One region of the Lutispora sp. QWL-02 genome, then DNA from elsewhere that is predicted to be linked to it. Evidence: riboswitches for the same ligand, from Rfam matches in the RefSeq annotation. Region 1 holds a riboswitch; the other holds the start of a gene.

Region 1 (5,323 bases):
TAAAAAGAAAGATAATTGAACAGCAAACGGAAAAAGGGCTATATCCATACTCTGCCTATTATTTGAGAAATGTAAAGCAGAGATTTGGAAGGTATTGGCACAATCACTTCAGCACCATAGGAATCCTTGGAATGAATGAAGCCCTTATTAACTTCATGGGAAAGGATATAGCCTCGGAGGAAGGCAAAGCCTTTTCATTGGAGGTGATGAATTTCCTCAGGGAGCTTCTCCTTGAATTCCAGGACGAAACCGGCAATGTGTATAACCTTGAAGCAACGCCGGCAGAGGGGACCTCTTATCGGCTGGCAATGCTGGACAAGAATAAATACAGGGATATCATCACGGCAGGAAGGGATATACCCTATTATACAAATTCAACTCAGCTTCCGGTAGACCATACGGATGACATGTTTGAGGTTATGGATCATCAAGATAAGCTGCAAATTCTTTATACAGGTGGAACAGTACAGCATTTATACCTTGGAGAAGCCATAGAGGATGTAACGGTGTGCAAGCAGCTAATAAAAAGGGTATTTGAAAACTACAGCATCCCCTATATTTCCGTTACGCCTACCTTCAGCATATGCGGCGCTCATGGATATATTAAGGGTGAGCATTACAATTGCCCTGAATGCGGAGAAGAGACAGAGGTTTGGTCAAGGGTCACAGGTTATTTAAGGCCTGTTAAAAACTATAATCTCGGTAAAAAGGAAGAGTATAGACAGAGAAAGAAATTCAGTATTTCCGAGGTGGTCTAATGAATATAAGCGGGTTTATCAAAACATCTTTTGTTGATTATCCGGGAGAGATCGCTTCTGTGATATTTACACAAGGCTGCAATTTGAATTGCAGCTACTGCCATAATGCGGGCCTGATAGGCAGAGGTAATGGTACAGGAGAGGTAGCGACAGAGGAAGTATTTCATTGGCTCTCAAAAAGAAAAGGAATGATCGGCGCTGTGGTGATAAGCGGAGGGGAGCCTATGTTGCAAAGAGATATAAATGATTTTGCAAAAAAACTGAAATCAAGAGGCTTGCGTGTAAAGCTGGATACCAACGGAACAGACCCCGATGCATTAAAGTCGCTGATCCGGCATCGGCTTTTGGATTATATTGCAATGGATTTGAAAGCTCCGCTGTGCAAATATGTCAGCATTTGCAGGACCAAAGATCTAAATCTCGCTTTAATCAAAGAAAGCGTGGAAATAATCAAAGAGAGCGGACTTCAATATGAGTTTAGAACAACGCTGTGCCCTGAGCTTGAGTCAGAGGATGTCTTAAGCATTATTTCGGATTTTCACATAGCATCAAACTATGTGATCCAGAATTGCAGAAGTGCTGAGGGCGTTAAGTACGGTTCCGGCACTGAAAAAATCGGCTTACTGAAGCAAAAACTTCAAAAAAGCCTGTGCTGCACTTACAGGGGATTTTAACTTTAGGGCAGCTAATAAGATCGATGTTAATGCCTGATAAATATGAGGGAATAATTCTGTTCCCTCCGCCCTATAAGCTTGGATAATATGACTTCATAACTAAACCCGATAATACTTATAAGGAAATTTACTTTTATTGCTGAAGCTTAATGAATCGCATAATTAAATAATTGGTAGACAATGGCTGTTATAGTATAGTATAATATAATCAAATTAAATATTTGAATATATGGTTAGCTTATCGCTATTAATAGGGAAACCGGTGAAAACCCGGTACAGCTGCCTCTACTGTAATAGACGACAATGCTTTATATGCCACCGCAGTCAATTGTGGGAAGGTTAAGCAGAGGATGAATCTTAAGTCAGGAGACCTGCCTATATTCTTATGTCAATAAGCCTCGGGTGGGAGGAGTATGAATAAAACACATAGCATATACGGCAAATTTATAGTGCTGTTTTAATGCTTTTATTTGTTTGGATATTTTAAATCCTGCCTTTATATTTTAGAGGCGGGATTTTTATGTTTTAAGGGATGCGCTCTAATCTCTGAAATAGGGGGTGTTAAGGTGGGGACTGATAAGAAAATACAGCTTAGCGAGAAGGAAGAGAAATTGATAAAGCTGCTTAGGGAAACAGAATTTGGAGAGATAAAGATCATAGTTCAGGATGGTATTCCTACAAGGGTAGAAGAGATTAAAAAATCCATAAAGCTCTAAAGCTTATGTACTGACCAGAAAACTGGAGGTGCCGTAAAGATAGATTACCGGTTCCTGCAGTTTTTTTATTTTGATTAAATGTAATTTGAAAATGGGAGGGTTAAAGGATGGGAGAAATAATTAAAAGGACTAAAAAATACTTGTCGCTGATTTTAGTTTTATCTATGTTATTCAGCATGTTTAGCGGTATATGCGGTCATGCTGATTATCGCAAAGACCAAATAGAAAAATCAGAGGAAGCTTTATCCCAAAGCCTGGGATTAAACCAGATTGATGATGAAGAAAGCGTAACAGAAGCGGTGTATACCGGCCAATCCACGGATAGGCTTGCAATTATGGGAGGAGATGGCGATCAAACTCTGCCTGTAAATTCTCCCCAAGAACAGCTAGATAAAAATCTTGCTTATATTCTTAAAAACACACAAGATCCGACCTTTGGAACGGGCGGCGGAGAATGGTCTGTCCTTTCTCTGGCAAGAGCAAACTACTCTGTGCCTGAAGGCTATTATAATATCTATTATAATAATGTAGTCAATGAAGTAAAAAAATTAATGATGGCTGATGAAGATAATAATAAACCTGAAGGCAGGCTTGATAAAAGCAAAGGCACCGAACACTCCAGATTAATCTTGGGGCTTACATCCATAGGCAGAGATATTACCAATGTTGCCGGTTATGATATCAGTAAGGCTCTTGCTGATTATAATTATGTTATTAGGCAGGGTATCAACGGCCCAATCTTTGCACTTATAGCATTTGATGCTCACAATTATGATATACCTAAAGCAGAAGAAACAGAAGAGCAAACTACAAGAGAAAAGCTTATTGATTATATTTTAGCCCGAGAGATTAAGGGCGGAGGCTGGGCATTAGGCGATAAGCCTTCTGCTCCGGATCCGGATATAACGGCAATGGCAATACAGGGACTGACGCCGTATTATGAAAAAGAAACTGCGGTAAAGATTGCCGTTGACAGAGCTCTTGATTGGCTGTCAAAAGCTCAAAAAGAAGATGGAGGTTTTGCAAGCTGGGGAAGTGTGAATTCCGAAAGCATTGCCCAAGTTGTTGTAGCTTTGACGGGTCTGGGAATAAATCCTCACACTGACGAGAGGTTTATCAAAAATGGACATTCAGCTATAGATGCCTTAATGACATTTGCAGTTCCGGAAGGCGGATTCTACCACATAAAACCTGGAGGCACAGGAAATGGCGGTGCGGAACCGGGAGTAATAGATGGCATGGCTACTGATCAGGGAACTTATGCTCTCGTCGCTTATGATAGATTTGTAAACAAAAAAAGCAGCTTATATGACATGGCTGATGTGGGAATACAAAAACCGGATACAAAAAAGCCCATAATAACAGTAGAAGGATTGGCTAATAATCAAAAAGTAACGGAAAAAGAATTAAGCTTTAAAGTAACGGCGAAAGACAATGCCGGTAAAAATATTATTCCTGTTGTCAAATTAAGGGGAGAAGTAATAACCGGAACGGATGGCAGATACACAGTTACTCTTATCGAAGGACAAAACATCATAACAATAGAGGCTGCTGATGTAGCAGGAAACAAATCGGATATAAGCTATAAGCTGATATATGAACCGAAGACCGAACCGGGGGGGCCTGTAAACCCAACTCCCACAAAAAAATATATAACTTTATCCATAGATAAAGAAACCATAAATAAAGGATATGTTATTAGTCCTGCAAAAGTAGAACTTCAATCAGGGGATACAGTTTGGACCTTGACTAAGAGAGAAATGGATAAGCGCGGCATAAAATACAAGTATGATTATTATGAAAAATACAAGAGCGTATATGTGCGATCCATAGCCGGAGACGGAGAATTCGACAATGGCGAAGGCAGCGGATGGATGTATAATGTAAATGGCTGGTATCCGAATTACGGGGCAAGCGTATACAGGTTGGAAGACGGAGACGTTTTGCAATGGAGATATACTACTGATTATGGTGTGGATCTGGGAGAAGATATTACTAAATGGGATATGCCGACTATAACTGTTGAAGGCATATCAGATAATAAAATATTCTCGCAAAGTGAAATCACGTTTAAAGTTACTGCAAAGTCCACATATGGACCTATAAAAGGTCAGGATGCCGATGTAACGGTCAAGTTAAACGGAAAGACTGTTGAAATGATAGGCGGAAGCTATACTGTTATATTGAAAGACGGAGATAACATACTGGAAATTACAGCAGTAGATTCAGAAGGCAACAAAAGGGATAAAAAATATAAGCTCATATATAAATCATCGGGTGCCGGCGGCGGAATCGGAGGCGGTGGCGGCAGCATCGGAGGCGGAGGCGGCGGTGGCGGCAGCATCGGCGGGGGAACCGGAGCCGGCACAGGCGGAGAAATAAGAGCAGCAACGGTTGACAATAATAAACCGGAGGACATGCAAAATGATCAGAACAAGATCATTGATCTGCAAAAATTATATGCAGACTCAAGCTCCATTTCGTCATGGGCCTTGGAATATATTAAAAGAGCATCTGAAAAAGGTTTTATATCGGGCTCTGATGGGAAGCTCAATCCTAAAGCCAATATTACCAGGGCAGAGTTTATAAAAATAATTGTTTCTGTCTTAGGAATTGATGTAAATCAAAATAAGGTCATTAATTTTAAAGATGTAAATGAAAATGATTGGTTTTATCCATACATAAACGCTGCCTATAAAGCAGGAATTACAGAAGGAAGCGGCAATGAATTTAATCCTAAGGATAATATTACCCGGGAACAAATGGCAGCAATAATAGTGAGAGCTTTAAACGAAGCTGATAAGGCCGCTGAATCAACCGCTGTATTTAATGATATGGATAAGGTTTCACCTTGGGCTAAATCCTATGTTGAGACTGCTTCAGCTTTAGGACTGATTGCAGGAAATAATGGAAGCTTTGATCCTAAATCCTTTGCCACAAAAGAGATGGCGATAGTTACAGCAATGAGGAGCTATGACTATAGAAACAGCAATAAAGCTGAAGATTCCATAGCGCCGAGGCCGGAGAAAACAGAGGATATTGAAAAGCCAATAAGCAAGGATGTTAAAAAGTCTATTGAAGAAACGGCAGAGTTTATGCAAAAAATAATTGCAAACCCTGTTGTGGCGAGTGTAGGCGGAGAATGGACGGTATTTGGGCTGGCACGCTCCGGTGT
Region 2 (5,323 bases), 280 kb from region 1:
TTTGATATATAAAATTATAGAAAGAGCAACTCCAAAGCAGCTGGAGGAAGCAAGCCTGGGAGCTCATTATGTTCAGCACGGCAGGGACCTTTATCCCCATGATGCATCCGGCGTACCATGGACGGCAGCATACATTCAGGCTATTGAAGACCCTATAGCAAATCTGCATGAAGACATGGCAGCAGAAGAAAAAGCCAGAACCACATATGAGCATCTGATCCAATCCACCAATGATAGGGGTGTGATTGAGACCTTAAGCTTTTTAAGAGAGAGAGAAGTCGTTCATTTCCAGAGGTTTGGTGAGACTTTGCGTCTGGTTCAGGAACATTTGGATAGAAAGATGTACTATTAATAAATCCGGCTGAGAAGCCGGATTTATTAATAGTCTGTTACATGAATGCCTATCTTGTTAGCATTTGCATTGATTACTTGATTCCAGAAGTTCATCTAATATTGTTTCGCAATCTACTATGATAGAGCAGATGCAATCCATATCTACAAATTTGAATTTATCATGATAACGGAATACTGCTAAATCACCTATTACCGCTACCAGGCATGCATCTTCCAAAATGCAGTCTTCACAAGTATTTTTTAGTATGGCAGTTACCCTATTCTCATCATCTTTTGCCAATAAGCAGAGAAGCTCTCTTATGCTATCAGGAAAATTCTTTACTCTGAACTCTTTGCATTCTCTTCTGTCGTAATCCTTACATTCTTTTTTGCAGCAGTCTTTACCCATATGCGCTTCACCTCCCAATTGTAGGTGCCCTTCACCTGCTGATTCAGGTGTTGTTCACCTCTAATACCATAATATTTTTTCAGACCTAAAGTGTTACAAGTCTTTTTATAAATTTTGGACTTATTAATAATTATCTATTTTAAATATAGGGGGTTTAAGAAATGAAATTGGGCTTAGTTTTTTCCGGAGGTGGAATCAGAGGGCTTTCTCACATAGGAGCCTTAACTTGTTTGACGGAATATGGATTAAAACCGAAGATGGTTTCAGGCTGCAGTGCAGGAAGCATCATTGCCGGGTTATATGCAGCAGGAATAGCTCCAAAAGATATGGAAATGTTAGCATTGAAGAATATTTCGCAGATCATTGATATAGATTATAAGGGGATATTTAAAGCCATAGGGAATTTTATTGCAAATAAAAATGCAGAAGGAACGTTAAGCGGCTTTATTAAAGGCGATAGGATTGAAAAAACAATAGATAAAATTTTGAATGGTAAAAAGATGCATGAAGCAGATATATTTCTTGCTATACCAGCTGTGGATATCAATAGAGGCAGGACTGTAATGTTTGTCAGCCGGAAGGTGCCCCAAGAGAATGAGAAGGCATTATATATCGATGGGATCAAAATATCGGAGGCCATAAGAGCAAGCATATCAATACCTGTGATATTCTGCCCAAAAAAAATCGGGGATTATTCTCTTGAATTGGTGGATGGAGGATTAGAGGATAATCTGCCCTTTGAAATAATCATGAGCATGGGCGCTGATAAAATATTATGCTATGATCTGGGATATAACGGGCAATTAAAGAAGGGCATAGACAATATTTTTGAGATAGCATCCCAATCTCTAAGTATTTTTAGTTATACAATCACATCATTGAAAAAAGAGAAGTATGGGATTGATGATTTGAGCAGCTTCAGAAAAAGGAATTTGAGGCATGTCAGAAATAAAAAGGAAATACTGATTCTAAATCCCGGTATATATGATGTTTCAATATTGGAGACAAAAAGAGCTCCTGAGATGATAGAAAGGGGATATGAGTTTACAAAAAAATATGCTAATGATATATTGGAATTCATATACGGGTGATACGGGCAGGCTGGCATGAACGCCAAAGCGAATTAATAGATTGACTCAGTTTTTTAAAAACATTATAATTAGAGCAATAGAATATCATTTTTGGTGCCTTAGGCATATATTGAATGCATGAGGTTAAAAGGGAAAGCAGTTAAAACCTGCTGCAGCCCCCGCTACTGTATATGGGATGAAATCCGACTATGCCATTGGGGAACCGAGAAGGCAGGAGAGTAAGATGAACCATGAGCCAGGAAACCTGCCAATTATCGTTTCAACCTTCGGAGGGAGGGGATGATCATCTTTTCATATTCCCACACTGCAGGTGTGGTTTTTTATTTTGATTTAAGGAGAAAGGTTTGAATGAAGGATTTGAATGAAATACTGGAAGGCATAGAAGGAAGCTATGAGCATGCCAAAATTAAAGCAAAAGAAAGATTGGACAATCTGGCGAAACCTTTAGGAAGCTTAGGGCAATTAGAAGAAATCGCAATAAGGCTTTCAGGCATAACAGGCAAGATCAGCAATCCTATGACCAATAAGCAGCTTATAATAATGTCGGCAGATAATGGTGTAGTAGAAGAAGGAGTGAGCAGCTGCCCTCAGAATATAACGGCAATTCAAACGATCAATTTCATAAGAGGGGTTACAGGTGTGGGGGTATTGGCGAAGCATGCAGGAGCCAAGCTCAAGGTTGTTGATATAGGAATCAATGCAGATATTGATTATCCCGGCTTATATAAAAGGAAAATCAGGAAAAGCACATGGAATATGGCCAAAGGCCCTGCCATGACGAGAGAAGAGGGCTTAAAGGCTATAGAGACAGGCATAAATATGGTTGAAGAAGCCTTCCGGGAAGGGGCGCAGGTTTTAGGCACCGGTGAGATGGGGATAGGCAACACGAGCACCTCAAGCGCTATTATAATGGCTTTTACAGGATGCGATGCGGATGAGGTTGTAGGCAAAGGTTCCGGTCTCACGGGAGAAGGTTTTGAAAACAAAAAGAAAATTATAACCCAGGCATTAAAAATCAATAATCCGGACAAAAATGACCCCATAGATGTGCTGTCAAAGGTCGGAGGATTTGATATAGGCGGTATGGCAGGCTGTTTTATTGGGGCTGCATATTATAGATTGCCTGTTTTGATTGATGGCTTGATATCTGCGGCAGCCGCGTTATTGGCATATGAGCTGAATCCTATGACCGCGGATTATATGTTCACTTCTCATTGTTCAGCAGAGCCCGGATATAAGACAATAATAGACATATTAGGATTAAAGCCTATGCTTAATCTGGATATGCGGCTGGGTGAGGGAAGCGGCTGCGCCATAGCTTTCAATATTTTGGAGGCGGCTGATGAAGTGATCACAAACATGGCAACTTTTGAAGAGGCCTCAATAAAAAATGATTATTTAATCGATATAAGGTAGGGATATTTATGGGCAAATGTATTTTGGTTACAGGCGGAGCAAGAAGCGGGAAGAGCAGTTTTTCAGAGAATATGGCAAAAAGCTATGGAGAAAAGGTGATATACATAGCCACTGCCGTAGCCTTTGACAGTGAAATGGAAGACAGGATAAAAAAGCATAAGGAATCCAGATCTAAGGAATGGCGTACCATAGAAGCCTTTAAAGATATTGATGGGATAATACATAAACATGGGGAAGAATATGATTGTTTCTTGCTGGATTGCATCACGGTCATGGTAACCAATCAGATGCTGGAATATTTTAATTATGATATGGAATATGTAAAGATAGAAGATTATAACAGGGCCGAAGAGAGTATAAAAGTTCAGATCGGCAATATGCTGGAGGCCATATCAAAGTCGCCTGCAGATACAATACTTGTCTCAAATGAGGTGGGCTGGGGAATTGTACCGGAAAATCCTGTAGCCAGAGCATTTAGGGATATTTCAGGAAGAATAAATCAGATTATTGGTCAAAAGGCTGATGAGGTATATCTGACAGTATCGGGCATACCCATTAGGATAAAGTGATGCCATGAGAAGTTTAGTTTTAATGATTCAATTTTTTACACGGATACCGATAAAGATTAACATTAATGCAAAGGATGAGGATTTTTCAAATGGTATAGTTTATATGCCTTTTGTAGGGCTTATTGTAGGCTTATTCAATTATGGAATTTATACTTTGGCGAACTCCTTCAGCAATGAAGTATTGGGGATTATATTCTGGTTGATTTCAAATATTTTCATAACCGGAGCTATTCATATAGACGGTCTTGCCGATTCCTGCGACGGTTTGTTTTCTGCGAGGAGCAAGGAAAGAATATTGGAAATAATGAAAGACAGCAGAGTCGGCACCAATGGAGTGATCGGAATAATACTGGATTTTCTATTGAGGTTCGGCATGCTCTACACGCTTTCCCATGGTGCGAAAGCATCCGCTGTTATACTGGCGCCTGTTGCAGCAAAAACCTTTGTTCTTCTATTGTTTGGCATATCAAAATACGCAAGGCCTGATGGTGGCATGGGAGGGCTTTTTTATTCTCATATGTCTTTAAAGCGGCTTATTGCAGGCATACTTTCGGGGACTTTAATAATTTTATTTATTGGTTCATGGAAAATGCTTGCTGTATTAATACCGAGCCTTATCCTTGTTTTGGCCTTCAAAAAAATTGTAGATGATAAGATAGGCGGAATGACCGGAGATACATTGGGTGCAGCAAGCGAGGTGTCTGAAATAAGCTTTATGGCTTCTTTATATTTATTGGAAAGGTTAATATATTCATGGTAACTTTATATTTGATAAGGCATGGTCAAACAGAGCTAAATAAGGCAGGGGTATTCTTAGGCAGCCGGGATGAGGCTTTGAACAGCCTGGGGATGGAGCAGTCAAAAGCCTTAAGAGAGATTATGAAGACCAAGGAGCTGGATTGCATTATCACAAGCCCTTTAAAAAGATGCTATGATACTGCAGCCGTTATTGCTTCCGGAAGAAGCTTGAGCATCAATATTGCAGAGAGATTCAAAGAGATGGATTTTGGCTTATGGGAAGGGATGCATCATAGAGATATAAGCCTGCAATATCCCGAAGAATGGTCTATAGGCGTGAACAGCTGGAAGGATATGCATCCTGCAAAAGGAGAAAGCTTTAGAGATTTTTATGCAAGAGTTTCTGAAGCTGCCCAAGAGCTTTTAGAAATGCAAAAAGGGAAAAAAGTTGCCTTGATAAGTCATGACGGCCCCATGAAGGTCATAGCATCCTTTTTGCTCAATTTAGGTATGGATGGATTTTGGAATTTTCATTTTGAACACGGTAAGTACAGCCAGCTCGAAATAGAAGAAGGCCATTGTACGATAAGAAAAATTAATTCTGTTGAATAGGGAGGATACGATGGAAAATAAATCTATTATGATACAGGGCACCGGCTCATCAGTGGGCAAGAGCATCATATGTGCCGCATTATGCAGGATATTTACACAGGATGGCTATAATGTAAATCCTTTTAAATCTCAAAACATGTCTTCAAACTTTTATA

Evidence for each region. Region 1 has a riboswitch for cobalamin ahead of AC4HCY_RS15565 (DUF2292 domain-containing protein). Riboswitches for the same ligand answer to the same signal wherever they lie in the genome.
Region 2: linked by a shared signal. The riboswitch ahead of cobT (nicotinate-nucleotide--dimethylbenzimidazole phosphoribosyltransferase) and the one ahead of AC4HCY_RS15565 (DUF2292 domain-containing protein) in region 1 are both predicted to bind cobalamin.

Annotation. Positions count from the first base shown of each region.
Region 1 covers NZ_CM177762.1:3,295,145-3,300,467, reverse strand. Annotated here, with positions in the region: gene AC4HCY_RS15575 (ribonucleoside triphosphate reductase) at 1-758, shown strand, start outside; gene AC4HCY_RS15570 (anaerobic ribonucleoside-triphosphate reductase activating protein) at 758-1,432, shown strand; cobalamin riboswitch at 1,645-1,825, shown strand; gene AC4HCY_RS15565 (DUF2292 domain-containing protein) at 1,999-2,148, shown strand; gene AC4HCY_RS15560 (S-layer homology domain-containing protein) at 2,256-5,323, shown strand, end outside.
Region 2 covers NZ_CM177762.1:3,018,740-3,024,062, reverse strand. Annotated here, with positions in the region: partial or broken gene AC4HCY_RS14375 (manganese catalase family protein) at 1-352, shown strand, start outside; gene AC4HCY_RS14370 (hypothetical protein) at 410-742, opposite strand; gene AC4HCY_RS14365 (patatin-like phospholipase family protein) at 904-1,833, shown strand; cobalamin riboswitch at 1,908-2,099, shown strand; gene cobT (nicotinate-nucleotide--dimethylbenzimidazole phosphoribosyltransferase) at 2,182-3,249, shown strand; gene cobU (bifunctional adenosylcobinamide kinase/adenosylcobinamide-phosphate guanylyltransferase) at 3,258-3,818, shown strand; gene cobS (adenosylcobinamide-GDP ribazoletransferase) at 3,841-4,578, shown strand; gene cobC (alpha-ribazole phosphatase) at 4,572-5,168, shown strand; partial or broken gene AC4HCY_RS14340 (cobyric acid synthase) at 5,179-5,323, shown strand, end outside.